Regions from separate parts of the Streptomyces sp. NPDC041968 genome, predicted to be linked through region 1. Evidence: predicted binding sites of a transcription regulator. Region 1 holds the regulator's gene; the other holds the start of a gene.
What was found. Region 1 encodes HrcA, which represses chaperone genes, less so after heat shock. Its sites were predicted from a motif close to TTNGCACTCNGNNNNNCNGAGTGCNAA; they were not measured.
Positions count from the first base shown of each region.

Region 1 (6,977 bases):
GGACGGCTGGGACCTGTTCCCGGCGGTCGCCGCCGCCCGCGCGGCGGACGGCTGACGGGGCCCGCACGGGCCGGAGGCCGTCAGGACCAGCGGCCGGTGCGGGCCAGCAGGACGGCGGTCGCCGCGGTTCCGGCGGTGGAGGTGCGCAGGACACTGCGGCCCAGGCGGTAGGGCCGGGCGCCGGCCGCGGCGAAGAGCGCCAACTCCTCGGGAGACACGCCCCCTTCGGGGCCGACGACCAGCACGATGTCGCCGGTGGCGGGGAGTTCGGCTGCCGCCAGGGGCTCGTCGCCGCTCTCGTGGAGTACGGCGGCGAAGTCGGCGTCGGCCAGAAGTGAGGCGACCTGCTTGCTCGTCGCCGCGTCCGCGACCTCGGGGAAGCGGACCCGGCGGGACTGCTTGCCGGCCTCCCGGGCCGTCGCCCGCCACTTGCCGAGCGCCTTCAGGCCTCGCTCGCCCTTCCACTGGGTGATGCAGCGGGACGCCGCCCACGGCACGATCGCGTCGACACCGACCTCCGTCATCGTCTCGACGGCCAGCTCACCGCGGTCGCCCTTGGGCAGGGCCTGCACGACGGTGAGGCGGGGCCGCTCCTCGGGCTCCTCGTGGACGGGTTCCAGTCCGCCGACGACGAGGCGGTCCTTGCCCTCGGCGGCCCGCACCACGCCCTCGGCCCAGCGTCCGCGTCCGTCGGTGAGGACGACGTCCTCGCCGGTCCGCAGCCGCTTCACGGAGACGGCGTGCCGTCCCTCGGGGCCGTCGAGGACGTACTCCCCGCCCGGCAGGTCCCCCGGCCCGAGCGAGTCGACCACGAACACCGGTGCCGTCATCGGCCCGTACCTCCCGACGTGAAGCCCGACCAGCCTGACAACGCTGTCCCGGCGGCGGCCAGTTCGGCCACCAGCACCTCCACCAGCTGCCCGGCGGGCAGTTCCCGGGCCATCCGGTGGCCCTGTCCGGCCCACAGCGCCATGCCCTGCGCGTCGCCCGCCTTCGCCGCGGCCTTGCGCAGCGGCGCGGTGAGGTGGTGGACGTCCGGGTAGGCGGCGGGGGCGTAGGCGCCGTGTTCGCGCAAAAAGCGGTTGACCAGGCCGCGGGCGGGGCGGCCGGAGAAGGCCCGGGTCAGTTCGGTGCGGACGAACAGGGGGTTGGTCAGCGCCTGCTTGTGCAGGGCGTGCGCGCCGGACTCGGGGGTGGCGAGGAAGGCGGTGCCCAGCTGGGCCGCGCTCGCGCCCGCGGCGAGGACCGCGGCGATCTGACCGCCGCGCATGATGCCGCCGGCGGCGACGACGGGCAGGCTCACCGCCTCCCTGACCTGGGCGACCAGGGACAGCAGCCCGGTGCCGGTGCCGCCCGTCTCCACGTTGTCGCGGTGGGTGCCCTGGTGTCCGCCGGCTTCGGTGCCCTGCGCGATCACCGCGTCGGCGCCGGACCGCTCGACGGCCCTGGCCTCCTCCGCGGTGGTCGCCGCGACCAGGGCGAAGGTGCCCACGCGGTGCAGGGAGTCGACGACCTCGCGGCTCGGGACGCCGAAGTGGAACGACACCACCGGCACCGGGTTGTCCAGCAGCACCGCGAGCTTGGTGTCGTAGCCGTCGTCGCGGCCGCTGTCGGGGTCGCCCAGCTCCGTCTCGTACCAGGCGGCCTCACCGGCGAGCTGGTGGGCGTAGACGCCGACCGCGGCGGGGTCGGCCGTCTCGGGCTGCGGCATGAAGAGGTTGACGCCGAAGGGGCGGCCCGTCAGTCCCCGCAGCTGTTTGATCTCCTCGTACATCCCGTCCGCGGTCTTGTACCCGGCGGCCAGGAAGCCCAGCCCTCCCGCCTCGCAGACCGCGGCGGCGAGCTGCGGCACGGAGACGCCGCCCGCCATGGGCGCCTGCACGATCGGGTAGGGGAAGAGATCGGTCAGTGCGGAGGACATGACGGCATGTTGTCACGTCCTTTGAACAAGTCCGAATCCGGGCTTCCGTCGGCATACGCCAGGAGCATCCGCACCGCGGAGCCCTTGGCAACCCTCGCGTCAGCGCCCGTTGAAGGCGTCCTTCAGACGGGAGAACAGCCCCTGCTGACCCGGCTGGAACTGCCCCTGTGGGCGCTCCTCGCCCCGGAGCTTGGCCAGCTCGCGCAGGACGCGCTCCTGCTCGGTGTCGAGCTTGGTGGGCGTGGTGACCTCGACGTGGACGATGAGGTCGCCCCGGCCGCCGCCGCGCAGGTGGGTGACGCCGCGGCCGTGCAGCGGGATCGACTGGCCGGACTGGGTGCCCGGGCGGATGTCGACCTCCTCCATGCCGTCCAGGGTCTCCAGCGGCACCTTGGTGCCGAGGGCCGCCGCCGTCATCGGGATGGTGACCGTGCAGTGCAGGTCGTCGCCGCGGCGCTGGAAGGTGGAGTGCGGCAGCTCGTGGATCTCGACGTACAGGTCGCCGGCGGGGCCGCCGCCGGGGCCGACCTCGCCCTCGCCCGCGAGCTGGATCCGCGTGCCGTTGTCGACGCCGGCCGGGATCTTCACGGTGAGCGTGCGCCGGGAGCGCACCCGGCCGTCGCCCGCGCACTCCGGGCACGGGGTCGGGACCACGGTGCCGAAGCCCTGGCACTGGGGGCAGGGCCGGGAGGTCATGACCTGGCCCAGGAAGGACCGGGTGACCTGTGAGACCTCACCGCGGCCGCGGCACATGTCACAGGTCTGGGCCGAGGTGCCGGGGGCCGCGCCCTCGCCGTTGCAGGTGTTGCAGACGACGGCCGTGTCGACCTGGATGTCCTTGGTCGTGCCGAAGGCGGCCTCGTCCAGCTCGATCTCGATGCGGATCATCGCGTCCTGGCCCCGGCGGGTGCGCGAGCGCGGTCCGCGCTGCGACGCCGTACCGAAGAACGCGTCCATGATGTCCGAGAAGTTCCCGAAGCCACCCGCGCCGAAGCCGCCCGCGCCGCCGCCGGCGGCCTGCGAGAGGGGGTCGCCCCCGAGGTCGTAGACCTGCTTCTTCTGCGGGTCCGAGAGCACCTCGTAGGCGGCGTTGATCTCCTTGAACCGCTCCTGGGTCTTCGGATCGGGGTTGACGTCCGGGTGCAGCTCGCGGGCGAGCCTCCGGAACGCCTTCTTGATCTCGTCCTGGGAAGCGTCGCGGCGCACGCCGAGTACGGCGTAGTAGTCCGTGGCCACCTAAGACTCCGCCAGGATCTGTCCGACGTACCGTGCCACTGCGCGTACCGCTCCCATCGTTCCCGGGTAGTCCATGCGGGTCGGTCCGACCACGCCGAGCTTGGCAACCGCCTCGCCGCCCGAACCGTAGCCCACCGACACGACGGACGTGGAGTTGAGTCCCTCGTGGGCGTTCTCGTGACCGATACGGACGGTCACGCCCGGATCCTTCGCCTCGCCGAGGAGCTTGAGGAGCACGACCTGCTCCTCCAGCGCCTCGAGGACGGGTCGGATCACCAAGGGGAAGTCGTGCCCGAAGCGGGTCAGATTGGCGGTGCCGCCGATCATGAGCCGCTCCTCGTTCTCCTCGACCAGCGTCTCCAGCAGGGTGGAGAGCACGGTGGAGACCGTACCGCGATCCTCGGCCTCGAAGGCCTCGGGGAGATCCTCGACCAGGCTCGGCACGTCCGTGAAACGGCGGCCCGCGATCCGGCTGTTGAGCCGCGCGCGCAGGTCCGCCAGGGACGACTCCCCGAACGGCGCCGGGCAGTCGACCATCCGCTGCTCGACCCGCCCGGTGTCCGTGATCAGCACCAGCATCAGACGCGCGGGCGCCAGCGCCAGCAGCTCCACGTGCCGCACGGTCGAGCGGGTCAGCGAGGGGTACTGCACGACGGCGACCTGCCGGGTCAGCTGCGCGAGCAGCCGCACCGTACGGGCCACCACGTCGTCGAGGTCGACGGCGCCCTCCAGGAAGTTCTGGATGGCGCGCCGCTCGGGCGCGGTCATCGGCTTGACGCCGGCCAGCTTGTCGACGAAGAGCCGGTAGCCCTTGTCGGTGGGGATGCGCCCGGCGCTGGTGTGCGGCTGGGCGATGAACCCCTCGTCCTCCAGGGCCGCCATGTCGTTGCGCACGGTGGCCGGGGAGACGCCGAGGTTGTGCCGTTCGGTGAGGGCCTTGGAGCCGACCGGCTCCTCGGTGCCGACGTAGTCCTGGACGATGGCGCGCAGCACCTTCAGCCTGCGTTCACTGAGCATCGCGCACACCTCCAGAAGTCGTCCGCCCGGTGTTCCTCCTGGCACTCACCGTGGACGAGTGCCAGACTTCCCCGGCCCAGTGTACGGCCGTGGGGTACGCCCCCGGCAAGGCCGGGGCCGCGCCGCCGTGCACGCGGGTGCCGCACCGCTAGCGTCGCCGTCGTGACGGTGACTTGGGAAGACCTGGGATGGGAGCGGCTGGCCGACGGGGTGGGCCGGTGCCGGCTGCCGGTGTGGGACTGCACGGCGGGGCTGGTCGTCGGCGCGGGCGCGGCGCTGGTCGTGGACACCGGGTCGAGCCTCGGGGAGGGCGCCCGGGTGCGTGCGCAGGCGCGGCGGCTCGCCGGTCACCGTGTGACGCATCTCGCGCTGACCCACCCGCACTTCGACCACGTCTTCGGCGCGGCGGCGTTCGCGGGCGCGGAGGTCCACGGCGCGGCGGGCGTCGGGGCGGTGTTCGCGCGGGGCGGACGGGGGCGGGAGGCGCTGCGTGCGGACGCGGTGGCGGAGGGGCTGGACGCGGGGGCGGCCGAGGACGCGGTCGACGCGCTCGTCCGCGTCCACCGCGAGGTCGACGGCGCGTACCCGCTCGACCTGGGCGGCGGCCGGCGGGTGCTGCTGGCCGACGTGGGGCCGGGGCACACCGGCCAGGACCTCGCGGTGCTCGTGCCGGGTGATCCGCCGGTCGTGTTCTGCGGCGACCTGGTCGAGGAGTCCGGCGAGCCGCAGGCGGGCCCGGACGCCGTGCCCTCGCGCTGGCCGGCCGCCCTGGACCGGCTGCTCGCCCTGGGCGGTGTGGACGCGCTGTACGTGCCCGGCCACGGAGCGGTGGTGGACGCGGCGTTCGTCCGGGCCCAACGGGACGCGCTGGCCGCGCGCTTCGGCGTGTCGCGCTGATCACGGACGGCGGATTCCTCGTATCGTCCTGAGAATGCGCCAGTACTCCGCCGACCTGACCCCTCCGTGGAAGAAGTCGCAGCCGGTACCGGAGGTCCCGGCCGACCCCGGTCTGGTGGTCGAGGAGCCCGGCACCGGGTTCTGCGGTGCGGTGACCGGCTGCGAGGCGGGCACGGTGACCCTGGAGGACCGCTTCGGCAAGCGCCGGGCCTTCCCGATGGAGCCGCGCGGCTTCCTGCTGGAGGGGCGCGTGGTGACCCTGGTGCGCCCGTCGTCCGGTCCGGTACGGCCCGCCCGCACGGCGTCCGGTTCGGTCGCCGTCCCCGGGGCGCGCGCCCGGGTGGCCCGGGCCGGGCGGATCTACGTCGAGGGGCGGCACGACGCCGAGCTGGTCGAGAAGGTGTGGGGCGACGACCTGCGCGTCGAGGGCGTCGTGGTCGAGTACCTGGGGGGCGTGGACGACCTGCCGTCGATCGTCGCCGAGTTCGCGCCGGGGCCGGACGCGCGGCTGGGGGTCCTGGTGGACCACCTGGTGCCCGGGTCGAAGGAGTGGCGGATCGCGCAGGACGTGACGAGCGAGCACGCGCTGGTGGTGGGCCACCCGTACATCGACATCTGGGAGGCGGTGAAGCCGGCGTCGGTCGGCATCGGCGCCTGGCCCCGGGTGCCGCGCGGCCAGGACTGGAAGACGGGGGTGTGCCGGGCGCTGGGGTGGCCGTCGGAGAACACCGGGGCGGTGTGGCAGGCGATCCTGGCGCGGGTGGGCTCCTACAAGGACCTGGAGCCGGAGTTGCTGGGGCGGGTCGAGGAGTTGATCGACTTCGTGACGGCGTGACGCTCTCGCCCAGCCGGCGGGACTCAACGCCTCCGCGGGCGGGGGCGAGGAAAGCCCCGTCAGTCCACCAGGTCCCGCACCACCGCGTCCGCCAGCAGCCGGCCCCGCAGCGTGAGCACCGCGCTGCCCGCCTCGTACGGCGCCTCCTGGAGCAGTCCGTCGGACAGTGCCCGCCGCGACGCCGCGAGCCCCGCCTCGCGCAGCAGCGACAGCGGGACGCCCTCCCGCAGCCGCAGCTCCAGCAGGATGCGCTCGACGCGCCGGTCCTCGTCCGTGAGGATCTCCCGTCCGGCTCCCGGCGACCGCCCCTCCGCCAGCGCCGCCGCGTACGCCCCCGGGTGCTTCACGTTCCACCAGCGCACGCCGCCCACGTGCGAGTGCGCGCCCGGGCCGGCGCCCCACCAGTCGGCGCCCCGCCAGTACAGCTCGTTGTGGAGGCAGCGCCCCGCGTCCGAGGTGGCCCAGTTCGACACCTCGTACCAGTCGAAGCCCGCCGCCGACAGCCGCTCCTCCGCGATCAGGTACCGGTCGGCGTGCACGTCGTCGTCGGTCATCGGGACCTCGCCGCGCCGGATGCGGCGGGCCAGCTGGGTGCCCTCCTCGACGATCAGGGCGTACGCGGAGACGTGGTCGGGTCCGGCGCCGAGCGCCGCGTCGAGGGTCGCGCGCCAGTCGTCGTCGGACTCGCCGGGCGTGCCGTAGATCAGGTCCAGGTTGACGTGGTCGAAGCCGGCCGCGCGGGCCTCGGCGACGCACGCCTCGGGGCGGCCCGGGGTGTGGGTGCGGTCCAGCACCTTCAGGACGTGCTGCCGGGCGCTCTGCATACCGAAGGAGACCCGGTTGAAGCCGCCCTCCCGCAGGGTGGCGAGGTACGCCGGGTCGACCGACTCGGGGTTGGCCTCCGTCGTCACCTCCGCGTCCGCGGCGAGGCCGAACTCGTCGCGGATCGCCCCCAGCATCCGGACCAGGTCGTCGGCGGCCAGCAGGGTGGGCGTACCGCCGCCGACGAAGACCGTGCGGACCTCGCGGGGGTCGTCGCCGAGCACCTTGCGGGCGAGGCGGACCTCGTCG
Region 1 is NZ_JBVJCB010000001.1:771,164-778,140, forward strand. Features, by position in the region: gene ACZ6EG_RS03530 (hypothetical protein) at 1-55, shown strand, start outside; gene ACZ6EG_RS03535 (16S rRNA (uracil(1498)-N(3))-methyltransferase) at 81-830, opposite strand; gene ACZ6EG_RS03540 (nitronate monooxygenase) at 827-1,921, opposite strand; gene dnaJ (molecular chaperone DnaJ) at 2,021-3,157, opposite strand; gene hrcA (heat-inducible transcriptional repressor HrcA) at 3,158-4,174, opposite strand; gene ACZ6EG_RS03555 (MBL fold metallo-hydrolase) at 4,337-5,071, shown strand; gene ACZ6EG_RS03560 (DUF3097 domain-containing protein) at 5,106-5,906, shown strand; gene hemW (radical SAM family heme chaperone HemW) at 5,966-6,977, opposite strand, start outside.

Region 2 (6,977 bases), on a different contig from region 1:
CGTCGGGGAAGGGGGGCTCGCCCTGCTTGCGGACCATGCCGATGTGCCACAGCTGCGGCACGATCGTGCCGCCCGCCGCGTGTACCGCCTCGGCCACCTTCGCCCAGCCGGCCAGCTGCTCCTCGCCGTGGAAGCGCGGCACGCGGTCGCTCTGCCCGGCGGAGGCGTGGCCGACGTAGGTGCCCTCGGTGACGATCAGACCGACCCCGGCTGCGGCGCGGCGGGCGTAGTAGGAGGCCACGTCGGGACCGGGGACGCCGCCCGGGGAGAACATCCGGGTCATCGGGGCCATGGCGATCCGGTTCGGCACGGTCAGGCCGTTGACGGTGACGGGCCGGGCGAGGACCTGCGCGGCGCGCGAGGCGGTGTCGGAGGCGGTGACGGTCACGTGGGGGCTCCTTGGGGGGTACCGGTCAGTATGTGCATGCGCATGCACCCACCGGCGCCAACAGGCCCGCTCGTCGTCCGCATTCCGACGGGCCGTCAGGAGTGGTCCAGGTCACATCTGCCCGGGAGGGGTCGGGAGCGGAAAACGCCCGAGGGCGGCACCCCCTGTCGGGGAGTGCCGCCCTCGGTCCGTAGGACGGTTGATCGACCGGAGCCGATCAGAAGTCCATGTCACCGCCCGGCATGCCGCCCGGGGCGCCGCCCGCGGCGGCCTTCTCCGGCTTGTCGGCGATGACGGCCTCGGTGGTGAGGAACAGCGCGGCGATGGAGGCGGCGTTCTGCAGGGCAGAGCGGGTCACCTTCGCCGGGTCGATGATGCCTTCGGCGATCATGTCGACGTACTCACCGGTCGCGGCGTTCAGGCCGTGGCCGACGGTGAGGTTGCGGACCTTCTCCACGACGACGCCGCCCTCGAGACCACCGTTGACGGCGATCTGCTTCAGCGGGGCCTCCAGGGCGAGCTTCACGGCGTTGGCGCCGGTCGCCTCGTCACCCGTCAGCTCCAGCTTCTCGAAGACCTGGGAGGCCTGGAGCAGGGCCACGCCACCACCGGCGACGATGCCCTCCTCGACGGCCGCCTTCGCGTTGCGAACGGCGTCCTCGATGCGGTGCTTGCGCTCCTTGAGCTCGACCTCGGTGGCGGCACCGGCCTTGATGACGGCCACGCCGCCGGCCAGCTTCGCCAGGCGCTCCTGGAGCTTCTCGCGGTCGTAGTCCGAGTCGCTGTTCTCGATCTCGGCGCGGATCTGGTTGACGCGGCCGTTGACCTGGTCGGTCGAGCCGGCGCCGTCGACGATGGTGGTCTCGTCCTTGGTGATGACGACCTTGCGGGCGCGGCCCAGGAGGTCCAGGGTCGCGTTCTCCAGCTTGAGGCCGACCTCCTCGGAGATGACCTCGCCACCCGTGAGGATGGCGATGTCGCCGAGCATGGCCTTGCGGCGGTCGCCGAAGCCCGGGGCCTTGACGGCGACGGACTTGAAGGTGCCGCGGATCTTGTTGACGACCAGGGTCGACAGGGCCTCGCCCTCGACGTCCTCGGCGATGATCAGCAGCGGCTTGCCCGACTGCATGACCTTCTCCAGGAGCGGCAGCAGGTCCTTGACGTTGCCGATCTTGGAGTTGGCGATCAGGATGTACGGGTCGTCGAGCGACGCCTCCATACGCTCCATGTCGGTGGCGAAGTACGCCGAGATGTAGCCCTTGTCGAAGCGCATACCCTCGGTGAGCTCCAGCTCCAGACCGAAGGTCTGGGACTCCTCGACGGTGATGACGCCTTCCTTGCCGACCTTGTCCATGGCCTCGGCGATCAGCTCGCCGATCTGGGTGTCGGCGGCGGAGATGGAGGCCGTGGAGGCGATCTGCTCCTTGGTCTCGACGTCCTTCGCCTGCTCCAGCAGGGCGGCGGAGACGGCCTCGACGGCCTTCTCGATGCCGCGCTTCAGGGCCATCGGGTTGGCGCCGGCCGCGACGTTGCGCAGGCCTTCCTTGACCAGGGCCTGGGCGAGAACGGTCGCGGTGGTCGTACCGTCACCGGCGACGTCGTCCGTCTTCTTGGCGACTTCCTTGACCAGCTCGGCGCCGATCTTCTCGTACGGGTCCTCGAGCTCGATCTCCTTGGCGATGGAGACACCATCGTTGGTGATCGTGGGGGCGCCCCACTTCTTCTCGAGGACGACGTTGCGGCCCTTGGGGCCGAGCGTCACCTTGACGGCGTCCGCGAGCTGGTTCATGCCGCGCTCGAGGCCGCGCCGTGCCTCCTCGTCGAACGCGATGATCTTGGCCATGTGAAGTGGTCCCTCCAGGACTGGGGGTGATTCCTTCGGACCGCGCCCGCGCCCGCGACGGACGGCTCGCCGGCCTTGTGGTTCCTTCCCCACCCGGCCTGCGGGCCTCACCGACCCGGTCCTTCGTTGTCACTCTCACCTTCAGAGTGCTAACGCCAATGATTAGCACTCGCCCCCATCGAGTGCAAGCGCCTTCGGGGGATCGGCCCGGCCGCTCAGCCCCCGGCGAACACCGGTGCGGCCCGGCGCGGGCAAGCCGAAGGGCCCGCACCTCGACCGAGGTGCGGGCCCTTCGGAGAAGAACCGTTCGCTTGCGGTGGCCGGACGTCTCAGGCGCTGAGGCGAACCATGTCGGCCTGCGGGCCCTTCTGACCCTGCGAGATCTCGAACTCGACCCGCTGGCCTTCTTCGAGGGTGCGGTAACCGTCCATCTGAATCGCGCTGTAGTGGACGAAAACATCCGCACCACCGTCGACCGCGATGAAGCCGTACCCCTTCTCCGCGTTGAACCACTTGACGGTGCCCTGAGCCATGCCTAACTCCCCTATTACTGGCCCTTGCACAGATCCGCACTTCGCGGACCCGGGTCAGACCTCGCCCCCCACGACTGGGGGCGTGCGCCGGAACGCGTCGACCGCGGCTGAATGTATCTGTCCAACTGCCGTCTGCAACAGGTCAATCGGACGAGAAATCTGGACGCACCAGGTCCGCAATGTGGCGAGAATTCGCCTGAATTCGGGTCAAGTCGGGGCACGCAAAGGGCACAAAAGCCGCGAAATACGCCCACACTTTGGCTACATCTTGTCGGGCGCCGGGCAGGAATTCGGGATTCCCGATCTTTGGGTCGGGAGCGCGTTCCCCAACTCTACCGCGCTCAATCCCATGGAATTGCCCCCTCCGCTTCTCTCACGGAGGGGGCAATTCGATGAACGCTGCGTTACCTCAATTACCGATGGTAACGACGAGGCGGGTCAGCCGCCGGCGACCGCCGGGATGATGGAGACGCCCGCGCCGTCGGGGGTGGCGGTCTCCAGGCCCTGCTCGAAGCGGACGTCGTCGTCGTTGACGTAGACGTTGACGAAGCGGCGCAGCTTGCCCTGGTCGTCCAGGACGCGGGCGGCGATGCCGGTGTGGTTCTTCTCCAGGTCGGCGATGACCTCACCGAGGTTCGCACCGTCGGCGGCGACCTCGGCCTGTCCACCGGTGTAGGTGCGCAGGATGGTGGGGATGCGAACGGTCACGCTCATGCGAGGCCAGCCTCTCGGAAGGAGTCCAGGTTCGGGCGGATGGTGGTGGTGAGTCCGGTGCCGGCCACCGCGTCCAGCGTCTTCAGGCCGTCGCCGGTGTTGAGGACGACGGTGGTGAGCGACGGGTCCAGGACGCCGTCCTCGATCAGCTTCCTGGTGACGCCGACCGTCACGCCGCCCGCCGTCTCCGCGAAGATGCCCTCGGTGCGGGCGAGCAGCTTGATGGCGTCGACGACCTGCTCGTCCGTCACGTCCTCGACGGCACCGCCGGTGCGGCGCGCGATGTCCAGGACGTACGGCCCGTCGGCCGGGTTGCCGATCGCGAGGGACTTGGCGATGGTGTCCGGCTTCTGCGGGCGTACGACGTCGTGGCCGGCCTTGTAGGCGGTGGACACCGGCGAGCAGCCGGCGGCCTGGGCGCCGAAGATCTTGTACGGCCGGTCCTCGACGAGACCGAGCCTGATCAGCTCCTGCAGCCCCTTGTCGATCTTCGTGAGCTGGGAGCCGGAGGCGATCGGGACCACGAGCTGGTCGGGCAGCCGCCAGCCGAGCTGCTCGCAGATCTCGTAGGCCAGCGTCTTGGAGCCCTCGGCGTAGTACGGCCGCAGGTTGACGTTGACGAAGCCCCAGCCCTCGCCCGCCGGGTCGCCGATCAGCTCGGAGCAGAAGCGGTTCACGTCGTCGTAGTTGCCCTCGATGCCGACGAGCTCTCCGCCGTAGACAGCGGCCATGACGACCTTGCCCTGTTCCAGGTCGTGCGGGATGAACACGCAGGAGCGGAAGCCGGCGCGGGCGGCGGCGGCGCCGACGGCACCCGCGAGGTTGCCGGTGGAGGAGCAGGAGAGGGTGGTGAAGCCGAAGGCGCGGGCGGCCTCGATGGCCTGGGCGACGACACGGTCCTTGAAGGAGTGCGTCGGGTTGCCGGAGTCGTCCTTGACGTAGAGGCCGCCGGTGACGCCCAGCTCGCGGGCGAGGTTGTCGGCCTTGACGAGCTTGGTCCAGCCCGGGTTGATGTTCGGCTTGTCGGCCACGTCGGCGGGGACGGGCAGCAGCGGGGCGTACCGCCAGATGTTCGCGGGGCCCGCCTCGATGCGCTTGCGCAGCTCCTCGGTGTCGTAGGCCGAGAAGTCGTAGGCGATCTCCAGCGGGCCGAAACACTCCTCGCAGGCGAAGACCGGGCCGAGCGGCACGCGGTGACCGCACTCGCGACAGGAGAGCGCCGCGGCGGGGCCCAGATCGACGGAGCCGGCGGGGGCGGCGGAGGGGGTGGTGGTGCTTTCGGCGGTCTGCACAGCCATGGAGGCGAGGCCCTTTCTCCTCATCTTCCTCACGACGCATCTCGCCGTGAGACGGATTTGGCACCTTCCCTAGCCGGGAGCCTCGCCACGTCTGCGTGACAAGAACCGACTGGAGGGTTGCCGGGGCTTCAACGGGCCGTATCCCTCTGCCCCTCTGGATGAGCGGTATTCGATTGTTGTGCGGTGCGCGCGGCGACCCCGGCATGCGGTGGTCCCACGCGTTGTTCAAGACTGTAACCGAAGGCCAGGGCGGTCGAGACAGTCGTCCGTACCGCGAGATGGATCACAGAGGAGCCACCGACCGTGCTGGAAGAAGTCGAGCGCTGGCTGGGCGCACGCTCCTGGTCCGTGACGGACCGGCCCGTCCAGCAGCTGCTGACCGCCAAGCACGCCACCGGGCAGACGGTGAGCGTGGTGCTCCCCGCGCTGGACGAGGAGGCGACGGTCGGCGACATCGTCACGGTGATCCGGCGGGAGCTGATGGGGCGCGACCCGCTCGTCGACGAGGTCGTCGTCGTGGACTCCGGGTCGCGCGACCGGACGTCGGCGGTGGCCGCGGCGGCGGGCGCCCGGGTCGTGCACCGCGACGCGATCCTCCCGCGCATCCCGGCCGTCCCCGGCAAGGGCGAGGTGCTGTGGCGCTCGCTGCTGGTCACCGGCGGCGACATCGTCTGCTTCGTCGACGCCGACCTGCGGGAGTTCTCGGCCGACTTCGTCTCCGGGATCGTGGGCCCGCTGCTCACCGACCCGGACGTGCACCTCGTCAAGGCCATGTACGACCGTCCGCTCGGCGCGGCTCCCGGACAGGGCGGCCGGGTCACCGAGCTGATGGCCCGCCCGCTGCTCAACATGCACTGGCCGCGGCTGGCCGGCTTCGTCCAGCCGCTGGGCGGCGAGTACGCGGCCCGCCGCTCGCTGCTCGAACGGCTGCCCTTCCCCGTCGGGTACGGCGTCGAGCTGGGCATGCTGGTCGACGCCCTGCACCTGGTGGGCCTGGACGGCCTGGCGCAGGTCGACGTCGGGGTCCGCAGGCACCGCCACCAGGACGGCCAGGCCCTGGGCCGGATGTCCGCGGCGATCTACCGCACCGCCCAGCTGCGGCTGGCCCGCGGCCACCTGGTCCGGCCGGCCCTCACCCAGTTCGAGCGGGGCCCCGCCGGTTTCGAGCCGCGCACGTACACCGTGGACACGGAGGAACGGCCCCCCATGACGGAGATCGCGGAGTACGCGGCCCGGAGGGTGGCGTGAATCTCGGCCGGACGCGCGCCGAAGGGCCGGCGGTCCACGTTTGAGGGTTCGGGGGCCGGGCTAGGTTGAGGCGTATGGCTTCAAGGTTCGGTGCTGCTCAGGTGCTGGTCGCCTCCAATCGGGGGCCCGTCTCGTACGAGGTGCGCGAGGACGGCTCGCTGCACGCGAAACGCGGGGGTGGCGGGCTGGTCTCGGGACTGTCGGCCATCGGGCCGGACGCGGGGGCGCTGTGGGTGTGCTCCGCCCTGAGCGACGGCGACCGCGAGGCGGTGCGGCGCGGGGTGGGCGAGGACGGCGTGCGGATGCTGGACGTGCCGGCCGACGTGCACGCGGACGCGTACAACGGGATCGCGAACTCCGTGCTGTGGTTCGTGCACCACATGCTGTACCAGACGCCCGTGGAACCCGTCTTCGACGCGGAGTTCCGGCGCCAGTGGGCCTCCTACGAGGCGTACAACCGGGCCTTCGCCGAGGCGCTGGCCGAGGAGGCCGCCGAGGGCGCGGTCGCGATCGTGCAGGACTACCACCTGACGCTGGTGCCGGGGATGCTCCGCGCGCTCCGGCCCGACCTGCGCATCGGCCACTTCTCGCACACGCCGTGGGCGCCGGTGGACTACTTCCGGATGCTGCCGGACGACATCGCCGAGCAGGTGCTGCGCGGCATGCTGGGCGCCGACCGGCTCGGGTTCCTCACCCGGCGCTGGGCCGACGCGTTCACCGCGTGCTGCGACGCGCTGGTGGGCGGGACCGGCGGCACCGAGATCGGCGTGCACGGGCTGGGCGCGGACGCGGACTTCCTGCGCAAGCGGTCGCACGAGGCCGACGTGGACGAGCGGATGGCCGCGCTGCGGGCGGAGATCGGCGAGGGACGCCGGACGATCGTGCGGGTGGACCGGACCGAGCTGTCCAAGAACATCGTGCGGGGGATGCTGGCCTACCGGCAGCTGCTCACC
Region 2 is NZ_JBVJCB010000012.1:135,657-142,633, reverse strand. Features, by position in the region: gene ACZ6EG_RS27385 (NADH:flavin oxidoreductase) at 1-388, opposite strand, end outside; gene groL (chaperonin GroEL) at 606-2,231, opposite strand; gene ACZ6EG_RS27375 (cold-shock protein) at 2,561-2,764, opposite strand; gene ACZ6EG_RS27370 (MoaD/ThiS family protein) at 3,203-3,478, opposite strand; gene thrC (threonine synthase) at 3,475-4,776, opposite strand; SAM riboswitch class I at 4,794-4,941, opposite strand; gene ACZ6EG_RS27360 (glucosyl-3-phosphoglycerate synthase) at 5,080-6,024, shown strand; gene ACZ6EG_RS27355 (alpha,alpha-trehalose-phosphate synthase (UDP-forming)) at 6,099-6,977, shown strand, end outside.
Region 2: the regulator HrcA is predicted to act here: its motif matches at 2,394-2,420, upstream of groL (chaperonin GroEL).